DNA from 3 places in the Pseudoalteromonas sp. S3785 genome. Region 3 is predicted to be linked to each of the others. Evidence: predicted binding sites of a transcription regulator. Region 3 holds the regulator's gene; each other region holds the start of a gene.
The links. The regulator sigma-54, encoded in region 3, starts transcription at its own class of promoters, with help from an activator protein. The targets are predictions, from matches to a motif close to GTTGGCACGNNNNTNGNNT.
Positions count from the first base shown of each region.

Region 1: CWC17_RS15645 (BON domain-containing protein) is a predicted target of sigma-54. The motif match lies at 1,523-1,541, and genes of this name have one in related genera.
Region 2: flgJ (flagellar assembly peptidoglycan hydrolase FlgJ) is a predicted target of sigma-54. The motif match lies at 2,016-2,034, and genes of this name have one in related genera.

Region 1 covers NZ_PNCT01000065.1:11,129-14,411, forward strand. The annotation lists gene CWC17_RS15635 (tRNA1(Val) (adenine(37)-N6)-methyltransferase) at 1-73, opposite strand, end outside; gene srmB (ATP-dependent RNA helicase SrmB) at 150-1,379, shown strand; gene CWC17_RS15645 (BON domain-containing protein) at 1,602-1,922, shown strand; gene CWC17_RS15650 (mechanosensitive ion channel family protein) at 2,561-3,283, opposite strand, start outside.
Region 2 covers NZ_PNCT01000021.1:9,306-12,588, reverse strand. The annotation lists gene flgK (flagellar hook-associated protein FlgK) at 1-960, opposite strand, end outside; gene flgJ (flagellar assembly peptidoglycan hydrolase FlgJ) at 962-1,978, opposite strand; gene CWC17_RS05640 (flagellar basal body P-ring protein FlgI) at 2,103-3,197, opposite strand; gene flgH (flagellar basal body L-ring protein FlgH) at 3,209-3,283, opposite strand, start outside.
Region 3 covers NZ_PNCT01000005.1:46,201-49,483, forward strand. The annotation lists gene rapZ (RNase adapter RapZ) at 1-4, opposite strand, end outside; gene CWC17_RS01685 (PTS sugar transporter subunit IIA) at 24-476, opposite strand; gene hpf (ribosome hibernation promoting factor) at 481-768, opposite strand; gene CWC17_RS01695 (RNA polymerase factor sigma-54) at 796-2,295, opposite strand; gene lptB (LPS export ABC transporter ATP-binding protein) at 2,365-3,090, opposite strand; gene lptA (lipopolysaccharide transport periplasmic protein LptA) at 3,087-3,283, opposite strand, start outside.

The DNA.
Region 1 (3,283 bases), on a different contig from region 3:
TGCCATCGGTTGAGACCTTCATGGCGCACTTATCGTGCTCAACCTTAAATTGTTTAAACGTAAACCCTGACATTTTTTCACCTTTTCATTCACCAACTGGCGTATAGCGCGTATAATTGCAAGTAATTGTCCCTTATTTTAGACACTCTATGCAATTTTCTGAATTTGATCTTGATACTAAACTCCTCAACGCCATTGATAAAATGGGCTACGAGACACCAACCAGCATTCAACAACAAGCTATTCCTGAAGCGCTGCAAGGTCGCGATATTTTAGCATCAGCACCTACTGGCACAGGTAAAACGGCGGCATTTTTAATTCCGGCTATTCAATACTTAATGGATTTTCCGCGTCGCGACCCAGGTTTTGCACGTGTGTTAATAATGACCCCAACCCGTGAACTGGCTTATCAAATTCATGAGCAATGTGAACTGCTTGCTAAAGGCACTCACCTTAAAATTGGTGTAGTAACAGGCGGTATAAATTACGGTACCCACAAAGAAATTTTTGAAAACAATAACGATATTTTAATCGCCACACCTGGGCGTTTAATGGAATATCTTGAAACCGAAAATTTCCATGCCGAAAACGTAGAAATGCTTATTCTTGATGAAGCCGACCGCATGTTAGATATGGGCTTTAGAAAAGAAATGCTGCGCATATGTGACGAAGCTAAAAATCGTCGTCAGTGCTTTTTGTTCTCTGCGACTTTAGAAGGCGATAGCGTTGAGTTATTTGCAGAGCGTATTTTAAACGACCCAGCTTTACTTGAAGCCGAATCGTCGCGTAAAGAAAAAGCAAAAATTCATCAATGGGTTCATCTTGCTGATGACTACCATCACAAGCTTGAGCTGTTGGTTAATACCCTAAACGGCCCAGATGTAAGTAAAGCCATTGTGTTTGTAAAAACCCGTGAGCGCCTAGAAACACTTATTGGTGAACTTACTAATAATGGTGTAAAGGCCGCATGGCTACGTGGCGAAATGCCACAAGATAAGCGCATGAAAGCGATGGAAAACTTTCACAGTGGTAAAACGCGCATTTTAATAGCAACCGATGTTGCGGCCCGCGGTATTGATGTTTCTGATATTAGCCACGTCATTAACTTTGACATGCCGCGCACGGCCGATGTTTATGTGCATCGTATTGGCCGTACTGGCCGTGCTGGTAAAAAAGGGATTGCTATCTCATTAGTTGAAGCACACGACATTGGTATTTTATACAAGGTTGAACGCTACACTGAGCAAAAGCTTAAGCGTCGTATAATTAAAGGGCTTGAGCCACAACACAAAGAAGCTAAGCCACCCGCTAAAAAGCGTAAAGACCCTGTTAAAATGAAGGCCAAGAAAAAAGCCAAAGCTAAAAACAAAAAGAAATAACCCCTAAATAAGCCGGCCATTGCCGGCTTATTTGTACCTGTTACAAATGTAACCCAAGCATGTAACTCATACCCATTAAAATGTAATTATTGCCCACCTGAATTCTGCATTAATAAAATAACCTTATATTTCAAAGCATTAAAATTGGCATCGAAATTGTAACTGAGATAGTAGCTCAGCTAAGAACAGCTGCACAATTAACCGCAATGTAAGGATAAAGTTATGAACCGCTTCAAGTTAACTATCGCTTTAGTATCATTTTGTTGTTTATTTTTATTAGCTTGCGCTACAAAAGTAAGTGCAGCAACTAACTTAGCCGTAGTAAGCAGTGTGGCTACTCAACCTAACTTACAACAAACAATCACCAACACGTTACGCACTAACCCAAATTTAGCATTAAACGATATTCGCGTGCAGGTTGAAGACGGTGAAGTAGATTTATACGGTGAAGCGCAAACAGGTTTTCAGCGTGCACTTGCACAAAAGTTTTTAGAAAACATGGATGGCGTTAAAATTATCCGTAATAAAATTAGTGTTATTTAATATACCTTTTTCCTAACTTATTCCTCAGCGCTGCTTGTTACTCCAACACAAGCGGCGCTTTTTATGGTCTGCATACTCTCACCGGCTGCAAACCTGTTCATAAACCAATTTAATTACCTTAGTAAATGCCTTTTAGCTTACTCTCTTCACACAAACAACACACGGTGCCCTACTCATATAAACGTTCTTTAAGAAGCGACAAACTCTGTAGAGCTTTAACCAACGTCAGTAGTAATTTAATTAATCTATTTTAATATAGGGTAACCTCGCCGATGCAGTTGTTATAGTTGCAGTGGTTTTAATGCAGCTAGCACATGTGTGAGCTCTTAAACTAGTTAAGCATTATTATGGGCTGGTACTATTGCAGGTTGGGATTGTTGCAGGCTTGAAATATTAACAGCGTAGATGGTTAGCTTTACTTAGCTTAAACTAGCAACAATGTGAAAGCGCTAGAGCCTGAAAGCATACCGGGTAAAAAAGTGTGCATATACCGCGGGGTATTTAAAGGAGTAGCAAAACTTAAAGTATTTTGCTTACCAATTCCTTTTTAGTACAAAAAGCGCGCTTTTACTTTGTAAAAACGCGCTGATAGTCGGTAACTATTTCCCAATGCTTTTGCGTTGTGAGTTTTAAATTATTTACTCACCTTGGCTTGCATCAGTATTATTATCACCCTCTTTATTGGCTGATTGCTGGCTTATTTTATCGCTTATCATGGCATCGAGCTTTTCACCGCCTTTAATGCCAAAATCTAACGTACGTATTGGGAATGGAATACTAATATTAGCGTCATCAAGTGCTTGTTTAACAGCTACTACGCCCTTGTGGCGTACTGTCATAAAGTCTGGCTCACCTGGGTATTTAATCCAAAACCATACCAGTAAATTAATACTGCTGTCGCCAAAACCTTCTGCGTATACAGCGGTTTCATCTTTGCGTATTACAAAGTCAAATTCATTAATTTTATCTACTATTACTTCTTTGGCTTTTTCAATGTCGTCGCCGTACGAAATACCAACAGGTACTTCTATGCGTCTAACGCCTAACGTGGTGTAATTTTTTAGCACGTTTCTAAATAATACCTTGTTTGGTACCAGTATTAACTGCCCGTAAAAGCTCTCTATTAGCGTGTTACGCAGGTTTATAGAATGCACTGAGCCAAATACATCATCGGTTTCTATAACATCACCTGCTTTAAACGGTTTGCGTATGCCCATAGCAATACCGGCAATTAGGTTTTCGGTCATGTCTTGAAATGCAAAACCTATGGCTAAACCCACAATACCTGCACCCGCTAGTAACGATGTTACAGTGCCTTTTAGCCCCATAAAATCAAGTGCTATAAATAAACCTACGCATAA
Region 2 (3,283 bases), on a different contig from region 3:
TATATCACCGCCTAGCTCGCCGTTAGCATCCATACCCAATTTATTTTGCTCGTTGAACGCATCTGCAATTGCCAATCCCATTTGGCCAATCTGGTTTTGTGCAGGCACAAGTATGTCGTCTCTAAATGCGAGTAAGCCGCCAATTTTGCCTTTTAATTTGCTTGCATCTATCTCTAGCGGCACGGCTTTGCCGCCATTAACATCAAGCGTCAATTCTTTAAAATTAGGATCGGGGTCGCCCGACAAAGAAAATAAGTTAAATGTACCGTTTTCCATAACTAAAGACTCACCGCTGCCCATAAATACGAGTTTTTCGCCATTAGGGCCATCGAGTGTTTCTATATCTACAAGTTCTGATAATTCACGAATAGCTAAGTCGCGCTGGTTATAAATAGAACTCGCGTCTGATGCGTTATTAGTACCATTTACGACTGCAATTTCTTGGTTTAACGTATTTATATTTTGTATGAGCGAGTTGGCTTCTTCAGAAAAAATCTCAAGTTGCTCATTCACTATACCTTGTTGCTCAAGCACAATGCCTGAGAGCCTGTCCATTTGATCAACTAAACTTTGCGCATCGGTCATTACGAGTGAACGAGCAACTGATGAAGACGGCTGATTTAGCGCCTCTTGCACGTTATTAAATAATGAATTAATGCCGGTTGATAAGTTGTTAGACTCTTCCGAAAAAATAGTATCAACACGGTTGGCTTCTGTTACGAATTGATCAAAAAACGATTTATTTGACGTATCGCGGTTTAACTGCGACTGGGCAAATTCGTTCAATAACCGATATGTTTCGCCGCGCCCTACTTGGTTATCTACCATAGTGGTAAATTCAGTGCGCTCACGTACGTAGCCTTCGGTGTTTACATTGGTGATGTTTTTACTGGTCGTTTGCAACAGTTCAGAGCTTGAACGCACCCCTGAACTGGCAATATTTAATAAACTAAACGACATATTACTTCACTCCTTGGGTAAACGCGCTTGTTGCAATATTTTTAAGCTCACTACTATTTAGCACTTTTTTTATTTTGCTCGCGTAATTAGGGTCCGTTGCATAGCCTGCTTTTTGTAGCGAATCTAAAAATTCGTTTGGCTGTGCTGTTTTTTGTAATGCTTCTTCGTAACGTGGGTTTTGCGTTAAAAAATCGACAAAGTCGTTTACGCTTTCTTTTATAGAATCATAAGCTCTAAAACTTGCTTGCTTTTTAACAGGCGTGCCTTGCTCAAATTCAAGCGTTACTTTACTTGCTTTGTCGCCTTCCCAGCTTTTATCTGATTTAATATTAAACAGGTTATTTGAGCTATTACCGTCACTTTTATTAATAATATGCTTGCCCCAACCAGTCTCAAGGGCCGCCTGAGCGACCATCACTGCAGGGTTTAAACCTATTTTTTCGGCCGCTGTTTTGGCATGCTCCCACACTGCACTCACAAACTCTCCAGCATTATTAAATGACGGTTGCTGTACAGGCTGTGTTGGGGTTTTAGTGTCTGTTGCTTCGCTGCTGAGGGCTAAGTCGTCTTTATTTACTTGCTCAACACTATTCAGTTTTTCGTGGGGTAGTTCAGAGCCTGCGCGTTTATCACTGATAAAGTCGTTAGTAGTTCTTAACACTGAGCCAGGCATAAAGTTTTCAGCCTCTGGAGAGAGCTGCTGCACAATTAAATCAGCCAAGCCTAAAGACCCATTTGATGAAAGCTCAGAAGAGAGCTGCTGATCGTGCATTTCTTCAAAAAACTTTACGCCGCTAGAATTAAATGGGCTGTCTTCATCTTCAAATGCTTCGTTAGCTTTACGCATGCCTTTTAGAAGCATCTGCGTAAAAATAGCTTCAAATTGTGCCGCTGCTTTTTTAAGCGCCGCTTTAGAGGCATCAGTAGATGCATCACCGCTGTTTAAGGCGTCTTGACGTAAAGTATTAAGATTACTTAAATCAAAAAAGTTTTGCTTATCGAGGTGATTTGTTTCCATCAGCTTTTTGACACAAAAATGAATAATACTTCGTTAAATGCAAAAATTAAGCCAAAGGCATTTTAAAGGCAGGTTTTATTAAAAAAGCTCGGCTACATTGTTGTAACACCGAGCTTTTAATAATTTAAATAACAACAAGCTGTCCGTTAATTGCACCCGCTTCTTTAAGGGCTTCTAAAATAGCCATTAAATCGCCAGGTGCTGCACCTACTTCATTTATAGCACGCACTAAGTCATCTAAGCTGACGCCTGGGTTAAATACAAACGCACGGGAATCATCTTGGTTAACGTCAATAATACTTTGCTGTGTAACGACGGTTTCGCCTTCTGCTAAAGGATTAGGCTGCGTTACATTTTGCTGTTCAGCAATCGTAACTGTTAGGCCGCCGTGGGTTATTGCCGCAGGCTGTAACTTCACATTTTTGCCAATGACAATTGTGCCTGTGCGTGAGTTAACAATGATTTTTGCAGAGGTGTCAGCAGGCTTAAACTCTAGGTTTTCAAGCGTTGATAAATAAGACACCCTTTGCGATGCATCACGCGGGGCAATAACGCGTACTGAGGCTGCATCAATCGCCTGTGCACTATTAGGACCAACTAAATCATTGATTGTTTTTTCTAGACGTTTTGCAGTAGTAAAGTCTGGACGATTTAAGTTAAACGTAATGTAGTCGCCTTGCATAAAAGGACTTTTAACTTCGCGCTCAACAGTAGCTCCGTTTGGTACGCGGCCGACGGTTGGGGTATTAATTACTACTTTGCTACCATCAAGCCCTTGTGCACCTAACCCCCCTACTATTAAGCTGCCTTGTGCTATGGCGTATACGTTACCATCAACCCCTTTCAAGAAAGTTTGTAGTAATGTGCCGCCACGTAAACTCCCTGCACTGCCAATAGAGGAAACCGTAATATCAATTGTTTGCCCTGGCTTTCTGAACGGCGGCAGCTCAGCATGAACTGCCACTGCTGCTACGTTTTTAATTTTAGGGCTTTGCGTTGAAGGTAAGGTAATACCAAAACTGTTTAACATGCCCCTAAAACTTTGTTGCGTGTAAGAGTTTTGCTCCCCTGTGCCAGGTAGCCCCACCACTAAACCATAGCCTACCAATTGGTTGGCACGGACCCCTTCAACCATAGAAACATCTTTTATTCGTTCCGCGCTGGCAGAAAATTGCCAGCCTAGCAGTATGATCAAAATAAACGCTTTAATGTTTTTCATACTACTATCCTTTAAAATGGAAACAACGAGCTACTGAAGAAACGTGTTAACCACCCTGGGCTTTGCGCCTCTTGTGTTTGCCCTTT
Region 3 (3,283 bases):
CCATTTATAGCCCTTAGTATTTACTACGATTGATCAACAATTACTTGATACAGTTCTGCATCGGTTTTAGCGCTTCGCAGCTGTTTGCAAAATTCTTTATTGCTCAGTTTATCAGCTATGGTTGCTAGAGTCTTTAGGTGCTGCTGGTTATCGCCATCTGGTACGATGAGTGCAACAAAAATATCAACAGGACAGTTATCAATAGCATCAAAGTTTACAGGCTTGTCACTAACGAGTACTAACGCAAGCGGTTCTTCTACGCCACCCATTCTACCATGCGGAATTGCGATACCGCGGCCAATACCCGTACTACCTAGTTTTTCTCTGCTGGCTAGCGCATTAAGAATATCCTGTTGTGGTAAGTAAGGGAGCTTTTCATGAGCAAGCTCACTGATAAATTCTAAAATTCTTTTTTTACTACTAAAAAGGACCGCAGCTTTGCTGCAGTCCTGGCATACTAATGTACTTAATTTCATAATATTAGTGTCTAGCAAGCTTCTCTTTATGTTTTATGACTTGACGATCGAGCTTGTCAATCAACGAGTCTATAGCAGCATACATATCTTGGTGCTCTGTTGAGGCAAATAAATCTGCGCCGCTTACATGAATAGTCGCTTCTGCTTTTTGGTTGAGTTTTTCTACATCGAGAATGACATGCACATTGCTAATATGATCTGAGTGCCTTTCTAGCTTTGCAAATTTATTATTTACATAGTCTCTAAGTGAATCAGTTACTTCTACGTGACGACCAGTTAGGTTTAGTTGCATAAGCATTTCCTCTTTGTTTTTTACGTCTTATATCAAACTCTTTCTCTGATTTGACGGTGGAATAGCTAGCGATTCACGGTATTTTGCTATTGTGCGTCTAGCTACTTTAATTCCTTGCTCTGCCAATATATCCGCAATTTTACTATCACTCAATGGTTTGGCTGAGTTTTCCGCGGCAATTAGCTTTTTAATTAAGGCACGTATTGCGGTTGACGAACATTCGCCACCGTTTTCGGTGCTTACGTGGCTTGAGAAAAAATATTTAAGCTCAAAAATACCACGTGGCGTATGCATATATTTTTGCGTAGTAACACGCGAAATTGTTGATTCGTGCATTTCTACCATTTCAGCAACATCGTTTAAAACCATTGGTTTCATGGCTTCGGGGCCATGTTCAAAAAACGCTTGTTGCTGTTTTACAATACAGTTTGTTACTTTTAGCAGCGTGTCGTTTCTGCTTTCAAGACTTTTTATAAACCATTTAGCTTCTTGCAGATGAGAGCGAATAAACTGGCTATCTCCACTTGATTTTACGGTACGTGACATGGCCGCATACTGACTATTTACGCGTATTTTTGGCATGCTATCTGGGTTTAGCTCTACCACCCAACGGCCCTTAATTTTTTTAACTGACACATCCGGTATGACATACTCAGACTCTTCCCTTACTATTGTGTCTGCAGGTTTTGGGTTGAGGGTATGTATAAGAGTCATGACCTCTTTAAGCTCGTCTTCTTTAAGCTTAGTCTTTTTCATTAATGTACGATAGTCGCGTGCCGCTAATAGATCAATGTGATCGGTTAAGATCATTTTAGTTTGTTCTATAAAAGGGGTGTCTTTATCAAACTGGTTAAGCTGAATACACAAGCACTCCTGTAAGCTCCGCGCGGCTATACCTACAGGGTCGAATAATTGAATACGTTTTAAAACGGCTTCTATTTCATCCAGTTCAACTTCAACGTCGTCATCGTTTTCTTGGTTAAAGCTTTCTAAAATCTCTTCACAACTTAGCGTTAAAATACCCGAGTCATCTACAGCTTCTACAATGGCTATAGCAATGGCTTCGTCAGTTGGGCTAAAAGGAGTAAGCTGAAGTTGCCACATTAAGTACTCATGTAGCGTTTCAGTAGAGGCGCCCTGATAAATAGACTCATCTTCTGGCATTGGGCCTGAGGATGCCGCAGGGGCTGCACTCATGTACTCATCCCAAGTTACATCCATCGCCATATCATCGCTAACAGTGTCTTTATTTAAAGCTTCACCACTGTCTTGCTCGTATTCACTGGTTGTATCATCAGCCGATGCGCTTACGGTTACATCATCCGTATCTGCTTTTTGTTCATTTTTTCCAGCCGACTCTTCCGTGTAATCTTGCTCTTCTACTTCTAATAGCGGGTTGCTATCAAGTGCTTCTTGTATTTCTTGCTGGAGATCCAATGTACTGAGCTGCAGCAAGCGAATCGCTTGTTGCAATTGTGGAGTCATTGTAAGTTGCTGGCCCATGCGCAGCTGTAATGATTGCCTCATGTATCTCTAACAATCCTTTTATGTTGTTATAATTAATATTAGCAGATGCTTGTAGGTGTGGCTTAAATGTTACAGCCTAAATTGCTCGCCTAAATAAACATCGCGTACAGTTTTGTCATTTAATACGTGTTCTGGGGTGCCAGATGCAATTAGCTCCCCATGAGAAACAATGTAGGCTTTTTCACAAACATCAAGGGTTTCTCTTACATTGTGATCGGTAATTAATACGCCAATGCCACGATTTTTAAGATGTTCTATTATTTTCTTTATATCTAACACTGAAATCGGATCAACACCAGCAAAAGGCTCATCCAACAAAATAAATTTAGGGTTCGCTGCGAGTGCTCTGGCTATCTCTACACGGCGGCGTTCGCCACCAGAAAGTGCCATACCTTGGCTATCACGTATATGTTGAATGCTAAATTCATCAAGTAAGTTGTTAAGCGTTTCTTCTCGCGCGGCTTTATTTAGCTCTTTGCGCGTTTCTAAAATAGCCATTAAATTTTGATAAACTGTTAGCTTTCTAAATATAGATGACTCTTGCGGCAAATAGCCAATGCCTAAGCGAGCACGACTGTGCATAGGTAATAACGTTATATCGTTATCATCAATAGATATTTTACCTTTGTCGCTAGGTACTAACCCTACAATCATGTAAAAGGTGGTGGTTTTACCTGCGCCATTAGGGCCTAATAAGCCCACTATGCTGCCGGCTTCTACCTCAAGGCCTACATTTTTTACAACTTGGCGGCCTTTATAGCTTTTTGCTAATAGTTCTGCTTTTAAGGTGCTCATGGTTGACCTTCGTTACCTGTTTTTTCTTTAATATTTGCTTCAACAGGCACTAAAATTGTGTGGACACGATCCGTTGAGTTTTCGTCTTTTTCTGCGCTAATAAGTTGCTGCTGCATATCGTAGGTAATACTTTTAGCATTAATTTTTTGACCGGCTTGCGCGACTTCGGCATCCCCAACAAGTGTTAAAAAGC